Regions from separate parts of the Planococcus sp. TJ-201 genome, predicted to be linked through region 1. Evidence: predicted binding sites of a transcription regulator. Region 1 holds the regulator's gene; each other region holds the start of a gene.
What was found. The regulator LexA, encoded in region 1, represses DNA repair genes until DNA is damaged. The targets are predictions, from matches to a motif close to CGAACATATGTTCG.
Positions count from the first base shown of each region.

Region 1 (5,711 bases):
GGATTTGTTTGGAGCGCCGTAACCGATGACTGTTTTCACTTCAATTAATGTAGGTTTGTCTGAAGAGTTTCTAGCTTGTGCAATTTTTTCAGACAAATCGTCTAATTCATTGCCGTCATCTACGCGCAAGTAGTTCCAGCCGTAAGATTCAAAACGCTTTTGCACATTTTCAGAGAAACTTTTGCCAAGCGGCCCATCCAATGAAATGTCGTTGCTGTCATAAAGTACAACCAGTTTGTTCAATTTCAAGTGACCCGCAAGAGAAATGGCTTCCCCGGCAACGCCTTCCATTAAATCGCCATCTCCGCATAATGAAAACGTGTGGTGATCAACGATATTCAAACCTTCTTTATTGTATGTAGCCGCTAAATGGCGCTCAGCCATAGCCATGCCGACTGCCATGCCAATTCCTTGTCCTAGTGGCCCTGTTGTTGCTTCAACGCCAGTCGTGTGGCCATATTCTGGATGTCCCGGTGTTTTTGAATCCCATTGACGGAAATTCTGGATTTCTTCCATTTCTAAACCATAGCCGCTCAAGTGAAGCAAGCTGTATAAAAGCATTGAACCGTGTCCTGCCGACAACACAAAACGGTCGCGGTTAAACCAATCTGGATTTTTTGGATTGTGGTTCATGTGTTTAGTCCATAATGTATACGCCATTGGAGCAGCGCCCATTGGCAATCCTGGATGGCCAGAATTTGCTTTTTCGATAGCATCGATGGAAAGTGTACGAATTGTAGTCACTGCAAGTTGATCTGCGTGGGTTGACATAGTAACATCCTCTCTCAAAAAAAAATATTATTCATTATTAGTTTAGTCAACAATAGAAAAGAATACAATGAAAAAGAGAATAAGTAGTTAATTCAAATACTTATTCTCTCGAAGATTTTTGACCTTTTCCGGAGTTACATCGTTTCCGTTCGGATCAATCACTTTTACATTTTCAATTGTGCCGCGCATTGTTTTGCGGAAAGTCTGCAAGTATTCCTCACGCAGCGCGGATTGCTCTTTTGCTTCTTCTTGCGATAATCCAGCAGTTTTTGACTTCCGTGACAGCTGGCTTATGCGACTTAATTTGTCTGGCGATAACATAGACATCCACCTTTCTTCTGTACATATGGTACAAAAAAAGTCAGGTTTCTGCAACGTTTTAGTCTTTCATCAGCTGTTCGTACTCTTTATAGCGGCGATGGACGGTTGCTTTGCTCGCCTGATAGCCAAAGCCTTGAAGCGTTACTGCGATTTCGCTGAATGTCAGGCCATTGGTCTTCAAGCTGACTATTTGGTCAATCGGCAAATCCAGGCGCTCCCGTCCATCCGGATTGCCTTTGCCTTTTAGATTTTTTTCCGGTTGATAGCCATTTTCCACAGCGCGCTTCATGCCCCGCTTAATTTTGGCATTATGTATTTTGCGCTGGTATTCTTCGACGATCGCCAGAATTTCGAGAACCATATCGTCCATGTCATTTAATGCGATGGGTCCCCGGTCTGATAGCGTGTAAACTTCCACACCGTATTTCTTCATCACATGCAGCAGCGCAATGCGGGCATGGCCCCGCCCTAAACGTGTTTCGTCTTGGACGAATACCGCGTCGACTTGCTCGGTTTTGATCGAATTCAGCATCTCGAGCAGCCCTTCACGGTCCATTTCATAGCCGCTGTGCTGATCGGTAAACACAGCATCCACTTGATGGCCTTGTTCAAATGCAAATTTCATCAGTTCCTCTTCCTGTCTCTCAAGTGAAGATTCCTGAGTATCTTTGGTCGTGCTGACACGGCAATAAATTAATGCATTTTTTTTCATTCAGTATCACCTGCAAATTTAGTGGTCTCATCAGGAGCAAATTTTAATTGATCGCTGGGAATTTTAAGAGATTGCCCTGCAATAATTTTAGAAGTAGAAAGATTGTTTTCTTTCATAATCTCTTCTATCCATTCGTGATGGGGGGTTGTGCCGCTGAACGATTCAGCTAAAGTCCAAAGTGTGTCGCCTTCTTCTATTTCAACTTGGCTCATTTGCGCACTATTAGTATTATGGGACAGAATTGCGTACAAAGTAAATGCCACAATTAAAGCAAAAAACGCGATTAAGTAAAAGTTTTGTCGAATGATTGTCAAATTGATCGCCTCCTGAGAATGTATGTTCGGAATGTATGTTCTCATAATAAGGCGAACAGGTGTTGTTGTCAAGAATTAAATTCGAACCTATGTTTGCATTTCACAGCCCGAGTTGGTATACTATTGGTAGAAATTAAGTAGAATTACTCAAATGAGGTGAAACTGTTGAAAAAAGTATCCAAGCGCCAAGAAGATATTCTGACATTCATAAAAGAAGAAGTTCGCTTAAAAGGCTACCCACCGTCCGTACGTGAAATTGGCGAAGCAGTCGGTTTGGCATCCAGTTCGACCGTACACGGCCACTTGGCACGGCTTGAAAGCAAAGGCTTGATTCGCCGCGACCCAACAAAACCAAGAGCAATTGAAGTAATCAGCACTGACGAAGCGCTTATTGATAAAAGTCCAGTTTTGCATGTGCCGTTAATCGGTAAAGTAACCGCTGGTATTCCCATCACAGCTATTGAAAATGTGGAAGAATTCTTCCCACTGCCCCAGAGCTATGGTACAGAAGATGATCATATCTTCATGCTGGAAATTATGGGTGAAAGTATGATTGAAGCCGGCATTTTAAACGGCGACTATGTCATTGTTAAACAGCAGCAAACTGCAAATAATGGTGACATCGTCGTAGCGATGACGACTGAAGACGAAGCAACAGTCAAACGTTTCTTCCGCGAAGAAAGCTATTTCCGTCTGCAGCCTGAAAACTCATCGATGGATCCTATCATCGTTGACCAAGTTTCCATCCTTGGTAAAGTTGTCGGCGTCTACCGCCAGATTCACTAAAAAACACCGGGAGCAGTCTTCCCGGTGTTTTTTCATTGTATTATTATTATGTAAACTTTTCATTATTTGAGTTTCACGCAGCTGAAAGCCAAAATAACCGGAATTCTTTTTCTTCTATCAAACTCGCCAACATCCTCGAAATGCTGCCGCTTTGGCATGCCCTCTTGAAGTCCTGTAACGCTAAACCCTGCATTCGTTAATGCTGTAAAATAACTTTCGATGGTTCGATGATGCTTGACCACCACTTTATCAATCCAAGGCTCTTGCCGTTCGCCTTCATTAAAATAATCATCCACTATCCAGTTGCTTCTTTTCTCTCCAGACTTTTTGCTGTCAAAAGCACTGGTTGTCAGCGGATGCTGGACGCTAAAGACAAAGGTTCCTTGCGGCTTTAACGTCTGGTAAATCTGTTTAAACAGCCGTTCCACATCCGGCAAATAGTGAATCGCTAAGCGTGAAGCCACAATATCGTAGCTCTCTTTTGGATAAGCGAAAGTTTCCATAGTAGCCAAGCTGATGCGCGCATTCAGCCCTGCTAGATTTTCTTTTGCCAGCCTCTCCATCGCCCGAGATCCTTCTACGCCGTGGTACTGATTTGCGCCCGCTTGAAGAAGCTCTTTGCCAAAAGTGGCGTCCCCGCAGCCTAAGTCCAGTATCCGTTTGTTTTGAAACTCGCCAAGAAGTTCATAAATCACCGGTTTTTCAATACTATTATTGGGGCTGTCAATCCGGTTTCTTCTTTGCAGGTAATTTGCTAAAAAATCCTTTTCTTCGTATGCGCTTGACCCTTTGAAATTCATCTAATCCCTCCAGTTTCAAATTGCTTGCTTTGACATATGGGCACAAAAAAGATGCTGCATAAGCAGCACCCGCGTGCAGCTTATCGAGAAAAGTTCTTCTACAACTCGCTGACTTTTATATAATTAACCAAATTGATTGTAATGCGATAAATATTGCCTGTCTCCACATCAGAAATTTCATAAGTACCATTGGAAGGAATTTTACCCAGTGCCGATTCTTTGTCCACAGCCTGGACGTTATGAACAATGGTGTTTCCTTGATCAAAATTAAATTCTACTTGAAATGTTTTCATGCAATGGCCTCCTTCGAATTATTTACTTTGTCTCCGTGAATCAGTCTACCATATTTTATGTGTTATTGCTGTTTGTAAATTTCTTGATACATCAGCACTTTCAGCGCCAGCATTTCTTCTTCACTGAGATCTTCTTCCAATTGCTGAATCACTTGTTCTGCAGACATTGTGCCGTCCTCAATCCCTGACTTCATCTTGGCCAAGTCGGTAATGCCCACTTTTTTAATGACGGTGCCCGCTGCATCATCGCTTGTTTCAAATGGCAAAGCTTCACTTTCTTGTTCAGCCGCCTGAGCCTCTTCAACGTACTCCATCATTTGCGGATCACTTTCAACGTACTCCACTATTTTTTCCATCTGGCCCGAGCTTCGCAGTTCCTCTGTCGCTTTTGCAACCAATCGGTCGGCTGAAAAATCCGGCCCCACTACATAAGCACCAATTCCCGCGAATGAAAAAAATATGAGGAAGATAAGAATTGTTTTCAAAAAACGCATAGCCGATCTTCCCTTCTTTTTACATTATTATAACAGTAGACGCTCAAAAGTGTATAAAGTTACCAAAAAAAAGGAAAACCCCGTTCCCATTTCTTTGCAGAACGGGAGCCGAGATCTTCTTTTTTGTTAAGCACATTCTTTAACTCATCATCGTTTCCGCTGCTCAGCAATCCACCAGTCGATGTGTTCCAAATTAAAAATCACAGTGTCCTGGAACGCTTTGCGGTGCGGAATCTTTCTCTTCGACATCAAATCTGTAATCTGCTCTGCAGCCAGCGGATAATTTACTGACTCCAAATACTCAATAAGACTTGGAAGTCCTTGGATTTTCCTCAATTTAATCCCCTCCCACAAAATCTTCCTTCGTTAAAAAGGAAAATTCAGTATGAGTTATTAAACATATTGGCTGCACTTAATTATAACCCGAAAAATTCTCCTGTAAACAAATTAAGCACTGAAATTTTTACTGAACTTTACAGATGTTTATCAACTTTATAATGGGAGCTGTTGCTGAAGATGCAGGTTTTGGGAGGTTGTATGGGCTTTTATTAGCATAGTTGGGGTTATAGTATTTCTCCAAGTAAGAGTTTTCTTAATAAATTAGTTCTTTCAAAACTTATATTCATTTATGTAAAATATTGCGTATTCCAGTTACAACTTTTTGTTAACGAAACTTCTATCCTTTGTATCCGTACTAGTATTAACAAGTTTTTATACGAGGAGGTAATTCTATGGGTGCTACAGTCATCCCTGCATTGCTAGTTATCTTTTTAGGCCTCTATGCTTTCACATCGAAAAATAAAAATCAGACTCAGAAATAAGGAGGCAATTTTTATGACGGATGATAAAGAACTCTCAGAGAACAAGAATAAAAGCAATAAGCGTGAAACAAATATAGGTGTTGGTATTGCCTTCGGGGTAAGTATTGGATCTGCTATTGGGATTGCGATAGACAATTTAGCTATCGGCCTTGCTATGGGTATGGGATTGGGCATTATATTCGGGAGCGCTATACCTCTCAAAACAAAAAAATAAGAGAGAAAGACGGTCTGAAAAGACTGTCTTTTTCTCTTTTTGTATCGCTTCCTATTACACTAAACTGGAATGATTTTATTACTTGAGATCTATTTAACTTTTAATAGACCCCCCAACCTCGAAAGCTTCAAAAGTTTGACTATAAATATATTTTCAAGTATTGCTTTCTTTCTAAAGGGTGGACG
Region 1 is NZ_JBZDOG010000001.1:308,727-314,437, forward strand. Features, by position in the region: gene tkt (transketolase) at 1-771, opposite strand, end outside; gene AC4EG4_RS01695 (DUF896 domain-containing protein) at 859-1,092, opposite strand; gene AC4EG4_RS01700 (YneB family resolvase-like protein) at 1,151-1,804, opposite strand; gene yneA (cell division suppressor protein YneA) at 1,801-2,118, opposite strand; gene lexA (transcriptional repressor LexA) at 2,284-2,904, shown strand; gene AC4EG4_RS01715 (class I SAM-dependent methyltransferase) at 2,967-3,704, opposite strand; gene AC4EG4_RS01720 (hypothetical protein) at 3,803-3,997, opposite strand; gene AC4EG4_RS01725 (hypothetical protein) at 4,060-4,491, opposite strand; gene AC4EG4_RS01730 (hypothetical protein) at 4,639-4,827, opposite strand; gene AC4EG4_RS01735 (glycine zipper domain-containing protein) at 5,326-5,526, shown strand.

Region 2 (5,711 bases), on a different contig from region 1:
CCATTGCCGCAACTGCGATTTCCGAACACGTTGTGGTCAAAAAAGATACATTCCGTCCGGTTTCCATCAAGAAAATTTACCCGGAATGGCATGACAAATACGAAGAAATCAAAAAGCAGGCACCCGATGGCGTTCGGAATTAAGCGAGACGAGCTGGAACGCTGGAAACAAGGAGTCACTGATGGCCAGATATCTTTTTTAACCCATTATTGGGTGGACGATCGATTTCCGGGATGCAGCACGGTCACAAAAGTGGGCTGCTGTGACCTCGACAAACTTGAAAGTTGGGGCAAGCAATACGGATTGCAACGCGAATGGATGGATTTGCGGGGGAATTATCCGCATTATGACTTGTTCGGTGATCGCCAGCAGTCGATTTTACAGCGTGAAGGACATTTAGAACAACTGAATAAATTACAAAATAAAAAAGCATGAATAGCTCATGCTTTTTTATTTTGCGTATGAATAATCAAGTTCGTGCAATTCATCGTTGACGCTGACTTGAAGATTATGCCCATCAAAATACCAGACGTCGCTTTGTTCAATAAAATAAGTGACTTGATCTTGTTGAACTTGGACAGCCATTTCATGCGGCTGATCTTTGGTTACGCCGAGTGAAAATCCCGGCTGAAGCTTGCTGGAGCCACCGTAGCGGACGAAAAAACGTACAGCTTCTCCGGGCGCCACTTCCATTTCTTTCTTAAACCAATTGAGTGCGTCGTCACTGATGGTGATCTTCATATCACACGTCCCTCCACTGGAATTACCAGTTGATTTTAGGCTCTGTTCCTGCGCGTATGCGTGCAATATTGGCACGGTGGCGGAAAATGATGAACAATGCCAAAATGTAGATGACAATCATAAACAGGTAGTCGCCGGTGAAAATTGCGTAAATGGTCGTATAAATGATCGCCACAATCGATAAGATGATTGATGATAACGATACCATTTTAGTGATCTTCAATGCAATCAACAGCACTATGACCGCCATGACAAATAATGGCCATTGGTAGCCGAGCAAGATGCCGCCAGAAGTGGCAACGGCTTTCCCGCCTTTGAATTTGGCAAAGACCGGATAAATGTGTCCGATCACTGCGATGACACCAAACACCAGTGGGTGGATATCTGTTGCCATGTAAAGTGGAATCAGTGTTGCAGCTGTTCCTTTAAGAATGTCTAGCAAAGTAACCGCAATCCCGGCTTTTTTGCCGAGCGTCCGAAAAGTATTGGTAGCACCAAGATTGCCACTGCCTTTTGTGCGGATATCGGTGTTGTAAAAAAGTTTCCCAACCCAAAGGGCAGACGGAATCGAGCCAAGCAGGTATGCGAGTAAAATGGGAAGCAGTATAGTCATCATGGACTCCTTTAAAACAAGCTTATTTTTGTAGTATCAGTTTACCATGACTGAAGTTCTTTAAACAATAGCTGCCGGATTATTCAACAGGCAGGACAAAATCGTGTATGATAGAATAAAAAGGACAGGTGATCCTCTTGAACAATCCAAGCCGCAAAGAAATTAAAAACATACTTGATCATGCAAAAACGATTGCTGTGATCGGCCTCAGCCCGAACCCAAGCCGCACTTCCTATATGGTATCCGAAGCGATGCAACGGGCCGGCTACCGCATCATTCCGGTCAATCCTCAGGCAGAAACTGTTTTGGGTGAAAAAAGTTATGGTTCTTTGAGCGACATTCCAGAAAAAGTGGATATCGTCAACGTCTTCAGACGCAGTGAGTTTTTAGAGGATATAGCCGATGAGTTCACAAAAATCGAATGTCCTGTATTTTGGACACAATTAAATGTAGTTGATGAAAACGTATTTAATCGGCTGACTGATGCTGGATATACAGTCATCATGGACCGTTGCATCAAAGTGGAACACGCCATCCTGAAATAAGGCATTATCGCTAAGGGCGCCCAGCGCTCTTTTTCTATGAAGTTTGACAGATGGCAAGGAAATAGAATACGATAAAGAGAGATTAATATGCGAACGAATGTTCGTTGGAGGGAATTAGATGGCTAAAATTCAAAATACGGCATACAACGAAGAAGCGATCCAAGTACTCGAAGGCTTAGATGCTGTCAGAAAACGGCCAGGGATGTATATCGGTTCAACGGATACACGCGGTCTTCATCATTTGGTGTATGAGATTGTCGACAACTCGGTCGATGAAGCGCTTGCAGGACACGGAGACAAAATCACGGTTACCATTCATGACGACAACAGCATCAGTGTCCGGGATTACGGACGCGGCATGCCTACAGGAATGCATCGCAGTGGAAAACCAACACCGGAAGTTATTTTAACGGTCTTGCATGCCGGCGGGAAATTCGGACAGGGCGGTTACAAAACAAGTGGAGGTCTTCACGGTGTCGGTGCGTCTGTTGTAAATGCACTGTCTAAATTTTTGGAAGTGACGATCTACCGCGATGGTAAGAAATACCGCCAACGCTTTGAAAATGGCGGCAAGCCGGTGACGACATTGGAAGAAATTGGTTCGACTAAAGAAACGGGCACCTTGCTGCACTTTTTGCCGGACGAATCCATTTTCTCCGTATCGAAATACAATTACGAAACCCTTTCAGAACGTCTGCGCGAATCGGCTTTTCTGTTGAAAGGACTGAAAATTGAGCTGTTTGACCAGCGTACGGAAACGAAAGATATTTTCCATTACGAAACGGGCATTGAAGCTTTTGTTGCTTACCTCAACGAGGAAAAAGATGTGCTGCACCCCGTTGCGTATATCGAAGGTCAGCAGGACGAAATGGAAATTGAGTTTTCATTCCAGTTTAACGACGGCTATTCTGAGACGATCCTGTCGTTTGTCAACAACGTCCGGACACGTGACGGCGGAACGCATGAAACTGGCGCTAAAGCTGCAATGACACGAGTGTTCAATGACTATGCGAGAAAAATCAACTTGCTGAAAGACAAAGACAAAAACCTGGAAGGCTCCGACATCCGTGAAGGGTTAGCGGCCATTGTGTCTGTCCGCATCCCGGAAGCGCTGCTGCAGTTTGAAGGGCAAACCAAAAGCAAATTAGGAACGAGTGAAGCACGAAGCATCGTGGACTCGGTCGTTTCCCAGAAATTAATGTACTTCCTGGAAGAAAATGCAGATCTCAGCGCGTCTCTTGTACGAAAAGCCATTCGGGCATCACAGGCTCGATTGGCGGCTCGAAAAGCCCGGGAAGATGCGCGAAATGGCAAAAAACGCAAAAAATCGGATGCGTTGCTGTCCGGCAAATTGACGCCTGCGCAATCACGCAACGCCTCGAAAAACGAATTGTATTTGGTAGAGGGAGATTCGGCCGGCGGTTCAGCAAAACAAGGACGCGACCGGACATTCCAGGCAATCCTGCCGCTGCGCGGGAAAGTCGTTAATACCGAAAAAGCGAAGCTTGAAGAAATCATGAAAAATGAAGAGATTTCCACTATCATCCATGCCATTGGCGGGGGTGTGTCATCTGATTTTTCGATTGACGACATCGCCTACAACAAAATCATCATCATGACGGATGCGGATACGGACGGTGCACACATTCAAGTGTTGCTATTGACGTTCTTTTTCCGTTACATGAAGCCTTTGATCGAGGCCGGTAAAGTGTTTATTGCGCTGCCGCCGCTGTACAAAGTATCTAAAGGTGTTGGCAAAAAAGAAGTGATCGATTATGCATGGACCGAAGCGGATTTGGATGAGTCCATCAAAAAAGTCGGCAAAGGCTACACCTTGCAACGCTACAAAGGGTTAGGTGAGATGAACGCTGACCAGTTATGGGAAACGACCATGAACCCGGAAACCCGTACGCTGATTCGTGTAACCATTGAAGACAGTGCGCGCGCAGAACGCGGCATCACGACCTTGATGGGCGATAAAGTGGAACCGAGACGCCGCTGGATAGAAAATAATGTCGATTTTGGACTGGAAGATGACAGCAACATTCTAGAAAATGATTTGATTCACGCTGAGGAGGAACTTGTATGACACAAACCGAAAAATATCAAGATTTGCCGCTGGAAGAAGTCATCGGCGATCGGTTTGGCCGTTACAGCAAATACATTATCCAAGACCGGGCGTTGCCGGATGCCCGTGATGGATTAAAGCCTGTTCAGCGCCGAATTTTATATGCGATGTACCACGAAGGAAATACCAACGATAAAGCATTCCGGAAGTCTGCCAAAACGGTTGGTAACGTTATTGGCAACTACCATCCGCACGGAGACAGTTCCGTTTATGAAGCGATGGTTCGTTTGAGCCAAGACTGGAAAATCCGCCACATGCTCGTTGAAATGCACGGCAATAACGGTTCGATGGACGGGGATTCGCCAGCTGCCATGCGTTACACGGAAGCCCGTTTGTCCGCTATTTCTTCCGAATTGCTGCGCGATATCGACAAGCGTACCGTGGATTTTATTCCAAACTTTGACGATTCAGATATGGAACCGACCGTTTTGCCTGCCCGATTCCCGAACCTGTTAGTCAACGGTTCAACAGGCATTTCTGCCGGTTACGCGACTGACATTCCGCCGCATGCGCTTCATGAAGTACTGGATGCAGTATTGATGCGCATGGACAATCCGCAAGTAACTGTTGCCGAACTGATGACCGTCATTAAAGGCCCAGATTTTCCAACAGGCGGCATTATCCAAGGGGTGGATGGAATCCGCAAAGCGTACGAAACCGGAAAAGGCAAGATCATTGTCCGTTCAAAAGCTCAAATTGAACCGTTAAAAGGCGGAAAAGAACAAATTGTCATCACGGAAATCCCGTTTGAAGTCAATAAAGCCAATATGATCAAGAAAATCGATGACCACCGATTTGACCGCAAGCTTGAGGGCATCTCTGAAGTACGGGATGAATCGGATCGAAGCGGATTGCGCATCGTCATCGAACTGAAAAAAGATGTACAGGCAATGGGAATTTTAAGCTATCTCTACAAAAATACCGATCTGCAAGTCAGCTACAACTTCAACATGGTGGCTATCTACAAGCGCCGCCCAACAATGATGACCTTGCAAACCATGCTGGATGCATACATTGAACATCAAAAAGAAGTCATCACCAAACGCTCGGAATTTGATCTTCAAAAAGCGAGCGACCGCATGCACATTGTGGAAGGTTTGATGAAGGCCTTGTCGATTTTGGACAAAGTAATCAAAACGATCCGCTCTTCAAAAGACAAACGCGATGCGAAGAACAATTTGATATCGTCGTTTGATTTCTCAGAAGCCCAATCGGAAGCGATTGTTTCGCTGCAACTTTACCGATTGACGAATACTGACATTACCGATTTGCAAAAAGAAGAAAGCGATTTGAAAAAACTGATCGCTGAATTGACGGGGATCTTGACCAGCCCGACCAAATTAAAAAATGTCATCAAAAAAGAACTGGCCAGCATCCGAAAGCAATTCGCGGAACCGCGCCGTTCGGTCATTGAAGACAAGATTGAAGAAATCACTATTACCCGCGAAATCATGATTCCAAGTGAAGAGGTAGTGGTGACGGTAACAAAAGAAGGCTATGTCAAGCGGACCAGTACACGTTCGTATGCGGCTTCAAACGGCAAGGATTTTGCGATGAAAGAATCGGATTACCTGTTGTTCGAAGACAACTTGAACACGCAGCACACCATTCTGATTTTCACCACTGCCGGAAACTTTGTATTCCAGCCGATCAACGAGCTGCCGGATATCAAATGGAAAGACTT
Region 2 is NZ_JBZDOG010000002.1:247,721-253,431, reverse strand. Features, by position in the region: gene AC4EG4_RS06965 (acyl-CoA thioesterase) at 1-143, shown strand, start outside; gene AC4EG4_RS06960 (hypothetical protein) at 127-435, shown strand; gene AC4EG4_RS06955 (HesB/YadR/YfhF family protein) at 451-741, opposite strand; gene plsY (glycerol-3-phosphate 1-O-acyltransferase PlsY) at 764-1,354, opposite strand; gene AC4EG4_RS06945 (CoA-binding protein) at 1,486-1,899, shown strand; gene parE (DNA topoisomerase IV subunit B) at 2,018-3,988, shown strand; gene parC (DNA topoisomerase IV subunit A) at 3,985-5,711, shown strand, end outside.
Region 2: a site for LexA is predicted at 1,990-2,003, ahead of parE (DNA topoisomerase IV subunit B). Genes of this name have one in related genera too.

Region 3 (5,711 bases), 300 kb from region 1:
TTCAATCAAAAAGCCAATGAGCCACAAGTATTTCCGCAGAAATTTCGAATAACGCACTATGACTAGAATGAGTGGAAATATAAGATAAAATTGCACAATCAGATAGATGAACCAAAGCTGATAATGACTTTCACCGTTTAGCAGCCTATGCCACGCTTCCTCAAGAACAAAAGTTCTGGCACCTAGATGGACATTGAAAAATTCATAAAAAATAGACCAGATGATGTAAGGAATAATAATATACGTTACCCGTTTTTTAAAATAGGACTTAAAAACATCTTTTGTTAATACACGTGTCCGATAGTTGTAGAAAAACACAATGCCGACCAACATAACAAACAGTGACGACTCCACACGGATTATTCGGTTAATGAAGTGATAAAATTGATGTTGATATGTGAAAGGTTCAAACAAGTGAAAAATTTGAGCGGTAGTATGTACGAGAACTACCATCACCATTGCCATAATACGAATATAATATATAGAATTAATTTCACGATTCAGTGCAACCCAACTCCTTACTGTTAACATTCGATTAAATGTTAACTTGCGTTTATTAAATCTCCATATCCTTCTAGTTGAAAGTTGGGATTTTATCATTTTATTATTGATTTAACTTTTAACAGTTAGCATACTTTTAAAATTGTTATGATTATTTACTATCTTCCTCAGAAAAACAGCTTAGATTTATAAATTCTTCTATCCGTTATTGTACTATATTTTCCTTAGTATTTGTTACGGATTCTAAATAACCTAAAAATCAGAACAAAAATGAACCAACTCAAATTTCAAGTTGGCTCATTTTATTAGTCAAGAATCGCAGATCCCATCCTCTTTCTACTATATTTTCAACAAACAAGGCAGAAACAACAATCATAAAAACTTTTCAACTTTTTTCAAAAAGCTATTGTAGTGCTCGTCTCAAACGTATATACTAAATAATGTCGAAGTACTGTAAGCGTCATTACATAAACGTTTACCACGATTCCTTAGCTCAGCTGGGAGAGCGCTACCTTGACAGGGTAGAGGTCGCTGGTTCGAGCCCAGTAGGAATCATATAAAAGCAACCGCGTAGCCTTTGGGCTGTGCGGTTTTTCTTTTGCGATAGACTTGGCAGTTTCTAATCAACAATCACAATTGAAATGACTTCATCCATCGGCAGCCTGTGGTTCGCCAATTGATCTCCATAAATCAGCATCCGGCTTGTCGCATCGATTCCTTTAATCACCCCTCTGTTTGTATAGATCACCCCGGCCTTCCAGCTGTGGATAATGACGTTGCATTGGCGTTTGAGTGCAATGTCCATTTCTTCCTGTATCAACTCCAGATCGAATTCATTTAGATCGGGTTTTGGCACCCATTCGTCTTTTTCATACCATGCCCGGATCAACTCAACATGCTCTGGCAACATTAACGCTGTCCACTTAATGCGCCCACGGTCTTTGATGTCTCCTACTGTTTTCAAGTATTTATTGCGCTTCATTGGGCCACCTCCTTATTCTTTATTATGTCCGCCAATCAATTTTGTTCTTGCAATGGCCGTTCCTGCCGCAGTACCCGAGATTCCCCGGTAAATCGCCGAGTAGCCATATCGTTTTCGGATCCTATCCATCGCTTCTCCAAGGCTTCTGTTTTCAAATTTTTTCTCATCGAAAAGGCTTAGCTGCATTGTTGATTCTTCTTCTAGGTTGCTAATCGCCAGTGAAATCTGCCGAATGGGTTTGTGCTGAAAATTCTCCCTGAAAATCTGCAAGCAAACCTGGTACATCTTTAAAGTGTCGTTTGTTGCTTCGTCAATAGAGCGTGAGCGTGAAAATCCTCCGCCAAAAGCGGTCTTGCTGTAAACCATGCTCAAATGGATGGTTCGCCCTGCACGGCGGGCTTGCCGCGTTCGCATAGCGACATCTTCGCACATTTCCAGGATAATCGTCATGATGTCTTTTTCTTCTATGTAATCCCGATACAAAATTTGTCCTTTCCCGTAACTGATCTGGCCTTCGATTAAAGGCGATCCCATATCTGATAAATCGATGCCATTGGCATGCTGATGGAGCTGGTTTCCCATAATGCCAAACTGTTCTTCCAGGAGGGCAACGTCTGTGCACGCCAAATCGCCAACAGAATAGATGCCCATACTGTTCAAGGTTTTTTCTGTCCGGTGCCCAATTCCCCACATTTTACTCAACGGTCTTACTGGCCACAACTTCATGGCAATGTCCGTGTGAGTCCAATAGGCGAAACCTTTTTCTTTCGCTTCCAAATCCAGTGCCAATTTGGCCATCAGCATATTTGGCCCTCCCCCAACTGCAGAAGGCAATTTGAAATCATCCAGAATTTCCTGCTGGATGCGGTGCATGGTGGAGGTCGGCGGACCCCATAGCTTTTCAGTTCCGGTCAACTCGATAAAACTCTCGTCTACACTGTAGATATGAATCGATTCTTTCGGCACATAAGTCCCCAACAATTCGGTGATGGCCATGGACTTTTGCAAATACAGTTTCATTTTTGGCTCGCTCAGCAAAATATCGGGATGATCCGGAATTTCAAAAAGCCGGGTGCCGGTTTTCACACCAAACCGCTCCTTCATCATCGGCGATGCCGCTAAAACAACACTCCCTTTCCGCTCCTGATTTCCAACTACCGCGAGGCAGACTTCGAGCGGATCCAAACCCAGCTCAACGGCGGAAACGCTGGCATAAAAGCCGCACATATCAATACAAAATATATAACGTTCTGGCAATTCAAAAGCCATTACAATTACCACCTCTCGAAAGGGAACGTTTGTTCTTATTCTATACCACGAATATCACGACGACAATCCCTTTTACGAAAATATAAATTTGGTATATAGCAAGTGCGAATTCCTATAGAAAGGTTTTCCAACAATCGTTCTTTTTGTTAAGCGGACACAACAGCCGATTCGTCAAATTTTCTAACTACTTTACATTTGGCCCGAGGCATTATATGATTAGCCAAGTAAAAGATTTGGCATCGATCGTTCTTAGGAGATTGTCGAAATCAATAGGAACCATTGGGTGCCAAACCCACTGCAAGCTTTAGGAACAAAGTTTGCTTTGAAAAAGTCATCGCCTTCGGGTGATGACTTTTTTCGTTGTTCCTGGTAAAGATAATGAAACAATAAAACCGGCCGGAGCATACGCCCCGACCGGTTTTGTGTTTTACTAAGCTTCTGCTGTTTTCGCAGGTTTTTTATCGCGTGCTATCCATTGAAGTCCGAATAAGATGACAAATGAAATGGCACCAATTGTATCAGACAATCCTTCTGGATAAATCAACGCCAATCCAGTTGCAAAGGTAATAATGCGTTCGAACCAGTTAAGCTTCCGGTACCAATACCCGATCAGCCCTGCTCCAATTGCAACCATTCCTGTTAGAGCTGTAATCAATACCCAAATCAATTCAGGCCAAGTAGTATCGATCATTAGGAGCGATGGAGACAATACGAACATATAAGGAATAATAAACGCTGCTGCTGCTAATTTGGCTGCAGTGAATCCAGTCCGTATCGGCTCTCCACCTGAGATGCCTGATGCTGCAAATGCAGCAAGTGCAACAGGCGGTGTAATGTCTGCGATAATCCCGAAGTAGAAAACAAATAGATGGGCAGACAAAGCGACCACAAGCGGCACGGCTGCTCCAACCGGCTCATCCAGCATCAATAGCGTGATAATGGCTGGCGCCGCTATCGTAGAGGTGATGACATAGTTGGCAGTCGTTGGCGATCCCATACCTAAAACAATTGCTGCAAGCATTGTGAAGAATAACGTTAACAGGATATTTCCTCCTGAAGCTGAAACCAATCCGTTTGCCAAACTCAATCCGAGTCCGGTCTTTACAACTACCCCAACGATAATCCCCGCTGCTGCCGTTGCAGCTGCGACAGCTAAAGCCGTACGAGCACCGTCAACAAGCGCCATAATGATATCTTTGAAATTCAAACGCGTTTCTTTATTGAAAGCACTGACGAAAATCGTCAACAGGATTCCGTAAAGTGCTGCCTGCATAGTCGGAATGCCGATTAAAAGGAAGACAATAATCGCCACAATCGGCAACAGAAGATAAATCTTTTTCAAAACTTCCTTCCGATCTGGCATTTCCTCTGGTGAAAGACCTTTCAGCCCAATCCGTTTTGCTTCGAAATGAGTCATAATCCAAACACCTGTGAAATACAAAAGAGCTGGTATTGTAGCTGCTTTTGCAATTTCCCAATAAGTGACTCCCCCGATAAACTCAACCATCAGGAAAGCTGCGGCACCCATAATCGGCGGCATTAACTGTCCGCCTGTTGATGCTGCGGCTTCTACCCCACCGGCAAACTCTTTCTTATATCCAAGCTTTTTCATCATCGGAATCGTATACGAACCCGATGTTACAACATTGGCAACCGAACTTCCCGAAATGGTCCCTTGCAGGGCGCTTGAGAAAATCGCTACTTTTGCTGGTCCTCCTGTCAAATTCCCGGCTAGTGAGACGGCCAAGTCATTAAAATACTGCCCGACTCCTGTTTTCACCAGGAATGATCCGAATAGTAGGAAGGTAAAAATGAAAGTTGCGGATACGCCAATTGGCGTTCCCAGTATCCCATCGGTAGTGTAGAACATCAGTTGAACAATCGAATCCAAATCCTGGCCTCTGTGACGTAAAAAGCCTGGGAAATAAGGACCGAAAAAGGCATATACTAAAAACAGACTGGCAATAACCGTAATCGGCATGCCCACTGCCCGACGCGTCGCTTCAAGCGTTAGCAGGATCGCTAAAATTCCGACAATCAAATCCAATTCGGTAACCCGTCCGAGACGGAATACCAGATCATCGTACATGATTGGCCAATAGGCAGCTACGCCAACTGACAGCAAAGCTAGAATATAGTCGTACCACGCCACTTTATGGCGAATCCCTTTGCGCTTTCTGGCAGGGAATAATATGAAAATTAAAGATAGGGCAAAGCCTAAGTGAATCGACCGCTGAATATAGGCAGTGTACTGACCAAAAATAGCGGTATAAAGTTGAAATAAGGAAAATGCCAATAAACCGAAAAAGACAACGTGCTTAATCATTCCACTTAAATCCCGCGTATTGGATTCAGGGTCATACTTTTGTAAAACTTCCTTTTGCTTTTCCGCTGAGATGTAAGATTCATCTTCTGGCGGCAACTTGTGCTGGTTGCGTTCTTCTGGCGGCAACTTATCGCTCATCAATTCTCACTCCTTCTCTTAGTTGAAACAAGGATAAGCGCTCTACCCTAAAAGTATAAGACTTACCTCTTTCAAGCGTTTTTTTCAAATCCATCTCATGTCCCTTTGTAATGAAAGACAACCCTGCATCAACATCTCCCACAAACAGACGAAACTCAGGAATTTCCCTGGTCATATTTTTAATAAAGTATTTCCCGTCTTTTTCGACAAAGGTCTCGCCTTCTCCTGCATTTGAAGGCATGCCAATGTTGAAATCTTCGTATTCGAGTTCTGTCATCATCAAAACATTATTTCCCACTACTTTATAGCTCTCAATAACTTCTGACAGATGAATCGAATGTGTATACTGGATTTGGAAAAATGGGCTTTCTACCGGTACATAAGCCGCTGTCTTTTCAGTCTTATTATCGATAAACACATAATACTTATGGAGAGGGAAGAATGCGATTAAGGAGCCGATTAAGATAGGGGCAATCAATAGTGGAAGAACAAGCT
Region 3 is NZ_JBZDOG010000001.1:611,913-617,623, forward strand. Features, by position in the region: gene AC4EG4_RS03295 (acyltransferase) at 1-531, opposite strand, end outside; tRNA gene AC4EG4_RS03300 (tRNA-Val) at 984-1,056, shown strand; gene AC4EG4_RS03305 (YolD-like family protein) at 1,121-1,483, opposite strand; gene AC4EG4_RS03310 (Y-family DNA polymerase) at 1,496-2,752, opposite strand; gene AC4EG4_RS03315 (TRAP transporter permease) at 3,183-5,216, opposite strand; gene AC4EG4_RS03320 (DUF1850 domain-containing protein) at 5,206-5,711, opposite strand, start outside.
Region 3: a site for LexA is predicted at 2,775-2,788, ahead of AC4EG4_RS03310 (Y-family DNA polymerase). Genes of this name have one in related genera too.